Regions from separate parts of the Paraburkholderia tropica genome, predicted to be linked through region 1. Evidence: riboswitches for the same ligand, from Rfam matches in the RefSeq annotation. Region 1 holds a riboswitch; the other holds the start of a gene.
The links. Region 1 has a riboswitch for cobalamin ahead of G5S35_RS29005 (HoxN/HupN/NixA family nickel/cobalt transporter). Riboswitches for the same ligand answer to the same signal wherever they lie in the genome.
Positions count from the first base shown of each region.

Region 2: it holds a riboswitch for cobalamin, as region 1 does, so the genes downstream of both, cobG (precorrin-3B synthase) here and G5S35_RS29005 (HoxN/HupN/NixA family nickel/cobalt transporter) in region 1, are expected to answer to the same signal.

Region 1 covers NZ_CP049136.1:1,228,043-1,230,240, forward strand. Annotated here, with positions in the region: gene G5S35_RS29000 (amino acid permease) at 1-87, shown strand, start outside; gene G5S35_RS29005 (HoxN/HupN/NixA family nickel/cobalt transporter) at 164-1,222, opposite strand; cobalamin riboswitch at 1,313-1,509, opposite strand; gene G5S35_RS29010 (LysR substrate-binding domain-containing protein) at 1,616-2,198, opposite strand, start outside.
Region 2 covers NZ_CP049135.1:822,044-824,241, forward strand. Annotated here, with positions in the region: gene cbiE (precorrin-6y C5,15-methyltransferase (decarboxylating) subunit CbiE) at 1-541, opposite strand, end outside; cobalamin riboswitch at 604-797, shown strand; gene cobG (precorrin-3B synthase) at 849-2,198, shown strand, end outside.

The DNA of each region.
Region 1 (2,198 bases):
GAAGATCACCGCGGCGAAGTGATCGCCACGTTGGGGTGTTGCGTGGCGCTCGCGGCGGTGGGTTATCTGCGTCAGCGGCGCGCTTGAACCACGACGTCCTCGCCCGTTTGCGTGCGCGGGCGAGGGCGTCGAATGCGTCTTGCGATGTCGCGTGATTGCGCGTTCAACGATCGGATTGCAGCGCCGGCAGTTCGTCGTAGCGTTTCAGGCGGTAAATGAGGAACGAAATCACCCACGCAAAAATAAACACGCCGATGATGACGAAGCCGAGGTTGTTGAAATTGTCGTTGAGGCTGCCGATTACGTTCCAGAAGCCGCCCTTGAGGTCGAAGTGATCGGCGAGCAGACCGAGTGTTTCGATACCGCCGATGAGCACCGCGACCGCGACGGAAACGAGCGTGATCGTGAGGTTGTAATAGAGCTTGCGGATGGGGCGCACGAAGGCCCAGTCGTAGGCGCCGAGCATCAGGATGCCGTCGGTCGTATCGACGAGCGACATGCCCGCCGCGAACAGCACCGGAAACACGAGCACCACGCCCATCGACACGCCTTGCGCCGCCTGGCTCGCGGAAATGCCCAGCAGGCTCACTTCGGTCGCGGTGTCGAAACCGAGCCCGAACAGAAAGCCGAGCGGCAGCATCCACAGCGGTCGAGACACGAGGCGAAACAGCGGGCGGAACAGGCGCGAAAGCAGGCCGCGGCTGTTCAACAGCAGATCGAGGTCGTCGTTGTCGTAGCGCTCGCCGCGCCGGACCTTGCCGAACGCGCGCCACACGCCGCGCAGAATGACGATGTTCATCGCGGCGATCAGAAACAGAAACAGCGCGGAGACGCTCGTCGAAATGACCCCGCCGATATCCTTCCACGCCTCGAAGCGGCTTTCGAGCGCCGCCGCCGTCGCCGCGACGGCAATCGCCACGAGCAGCACCACGGCCGAGTGACCGAGCGCGAAAAAGAAACCTACGGAAACCGGACGCCGGCCGTCCTGCATCAGCTTGCGGGTGACGTTGTCGATGGCGGCGATATGGTCGGCGTCGACGGCATGACGCAAGCCGAAACCATAGGCGAGCAGGCCGGTGCCGAGCAGCAGCGGCTGCGCGTGAAAGGCGATGAACGCCCAGATCCACGCGCCGATATTGAAGACCGCGAGCACGGCGTAAATGCCGGCGACGCGACGGCGAAGGGTTCCCGGCGCAGCGGCCGGTTCGAGAGCGATGGACATGTGACAGATCCTGAGGTCGGGGCTGTCCTGCAACGAAGCACCGCGCGAAGCGGTGGTTTGCGCATTGGGACACCCCGCCCGTTGCGGCTGCATGGACCTCGGTCGATGGCAGGTCTCCTGGCTTGCGGGTCACGGTTCTCATGCCCGCCTTCCCGGTTTCCCAGTGGCGCCGAATGGCACGAACTCGCCGCTTACAGTTGCGGGGGCAGCCGCAGACTCGACGCAATGCGTCGTCACTGCGTTCCCTTTTGATCCCGTCGCCGGGAACCATCAGCCCGCAAGCGTAATGGGCGGACGGCCCAGACGTCAATTGCACACGAGAAAAAAGCCTGGATTCGATGGCGAGGTATTCGATGGCGTGCGCTTGCGCTTGCGGTTGCCATTGCCGGTACGTCAGGCTTCGCGCCCGGCCCTGTCGATCATCCATTGCCCGAAGGCCACGACGGCTTCGTCGCGCGCGCGATCGGCGTTCATTACCAGCGTGTAGTCGGGTGCGCGCCATCCCGGCGCGGCAATCGGGCAGACGAGCCGCCCGGCGGCGATGTCCCGAGCAATCAGCGGCAGCGACGCGAGCGCGACGCCCAGGCCTTCTACCGCGCTCGCCAGCTGGAGATAGGTGTGGTCGAGTTCGATTTCACGGTGCGGCTGTAGATCAGCGGCGCCCGCCTCGCGCAGCCAGCTCGCCCATGCGGACCGCGTGGTGCTCGAATGCAGCAACGTGTGGTGGCGCAGGTCCGCCGCTTCCCGAATCGGATGCCGATGCAGAAGCGCCGGGCTGCACGCGGGTAGCCGCACGTCGGCCATCAGCGCACGGGAGATCACACCGTCGCCGGTTTCCGGCCCCGCGCGCACGCCGATATCGAACGCGTGGCCGATGTAGCGCAATTTGCGCGAGGTCGTCGACAGCCGCAGATCGATCTCGGGATAGCGGCTGCGGAAATCTTCCAGACGCGGCAGCAGCCATCCCAGTGCGAAA
Region 2 (2,198 bases), on a different replicon from region 1:
CGAACACGCTCAGGCGCGTCGCGCCGAAACCCTGCGCGGCGAGCAGCGCCGCGAGCGCGGCGGGCGTGCGGCCGTCGGCGCTCAGCGCAAGCACGCGCGAGCGCGCGAACAGATGGCGGCGCAGCGCGTCGAGCGGACGGCCGACGAGCGACACCGCCGCCACGTCCTGCAAGGCCCAGCCGAGCCGCGCCGCCGCCAGCGACAGCGACGACGGCGCGGGCAGCACCGCCATTTCATCGATCGGCACATGACGCGCGAGCGTCGCGCCCACGCCGAAGCACATCGGATCGCCGCTCGCGAGCACGCATACGCGCGACTGCGATTGCGACGATTCGCGCAGCGCCAGCAGCGGCGCGACGCTGAACGGCTGCGGCCAGGCCTCGCGGCGCGCGCCCACGCGCGCGGGCAGCATCGCGAGATGACGCTCGCCGCCCGTCACGACATCCGCCTCGAACAGCGCGCGCCGCGCGGCGCGTCCGAGTCCCGCGTATCCGTCGTCGCCTATGCCGATCACCGTCAGCCACGCCCGCCTGCCCTGCATCCGATCTCCGTTCCGGGTTGCGCGCGCGCCGTTTCGTCTCGCGGAGCACGCTGGAAAACGGGCATAATACCGCTTCCGCCGGCGCCGGACGGGCCTGAAAACCTCGACGGCATAAAAGGGAACACAGCAAAACTGTGGCCGCCCCCGCGACTGTGAGCAGCGAGACCGCATCCACCCGAGCCACTGGTTTTACCGGGAAGGCCGATGCGGCCGCCGACCTGCGAGCCAGGAGACCTGCCGGCCGAACGACTGTTCGTGCGAGCCCATGCCGGGCGGGGTGTACCGGCGGCCATCGTCCCGCCAGCGCATGCCGCGCCGGGGCGCTCCGCCTCGCGCGACGCAACCACGGTGTCCCTTGAATTACGATTCGCAGCCCGCTTCGTCCCCTGCCACGCTTGCCGAGGCGCGCCGCTCGGCGTGTCCGGGGCTCGTGCGCGTCGTCGCGGCGCGTGACGGCGGACTGTGCCGCATCCGTCTGCCCGGCGGCGTGCTGAGCGCCGCCCAGGCGCGCGCCATCGCGCACGCGGCGCGCACTGATGCCGACGGCACGCTCGAACTGACCAACCGCGCCAACGTGCAGATTCGCGGCGTCCGCGCGGGCCAGGAAGCGGCGCTCACGGCCGCGCTGATCGCCGGCGGCCTCGGCCCCGCGAACGGCGTGCAGACGCCCGCGAATCTGTGCGCCGCCGACGAGTTGCGCAATCTGATGCTGAGCCCGCTCGCGGGCCTCGATCCGCACGCGCTGTTCGACACCACGACGTTCGCCGCGCCGCTCGTCGCGATGCTGCAAAACGAGCCGCGCTTCGCCGCGCTGTCGCCGAAATTCGCCCTGCTGATCGACGGCGGCGAGTCACTCGCGGCGCTCGATCATCCGCACGATATCTGGCTCGCGGCCACGCGCGAAGGCGACGCAACGCGTTTCGCGTTCGGTCTCGCCGGTTGTCCGGACGACGGCGCGACCGGCTCCATCGCCGCCACGCAGGTTCAGGCGCTGATCCGCGCGCTGCTGCATGCGTTTCTCGATCTCGCCGCGCCCGAACAATTGCGCATGCGCGACGTGATCGCCTCGCACGGCGCCGCTGCATTGCTCGACGCCGCGCAACGTCATGCCGATTTCGCGATCCCGACGCCACAGCCCGCCGCCGATCACCACGCGCCCGCGAACTGGCAGCGCCCGCGCGTCGATCTCACGCGACGCCTGGGCGCGCACGCGCTGCACGCGAACGGCGACGGCTACGTCGGCGCGCAACCGCCGCTCGCGCGCCTCGACGCCGCCACGCTCGACGCGCTCGCCGACCTCGCCGAACGCCACGGCGACGCCACGCTGCGCATCACGCCGTGGCAAGGCGCGCTCGTGCCGCACGTCGCGCGCGCGGCGCTGATGCCCGTGCTCGACGCCCTGCGCGCGCTCGGCCTGAGCGTCGACGCCGCCGATCCGCTCGCGCGCACGATCGCCTGCACGGGCTCGGCGGGCTGCGCGAAAAGCCGCGCCGACACCAAGGCCGACGCGCTGCGCCTCGCGCCGCATCTGCCGCCGCACGTGCAGACGCACCTGAGCGGCTGCGAGCGTTCCTGCGCCGCCGCTCACCGCGCGCCGTTCACGCTGCTGGCCGCCGCGCCGGCGCACTACGATCTTTACGAGCGCGACGCGAGCGCA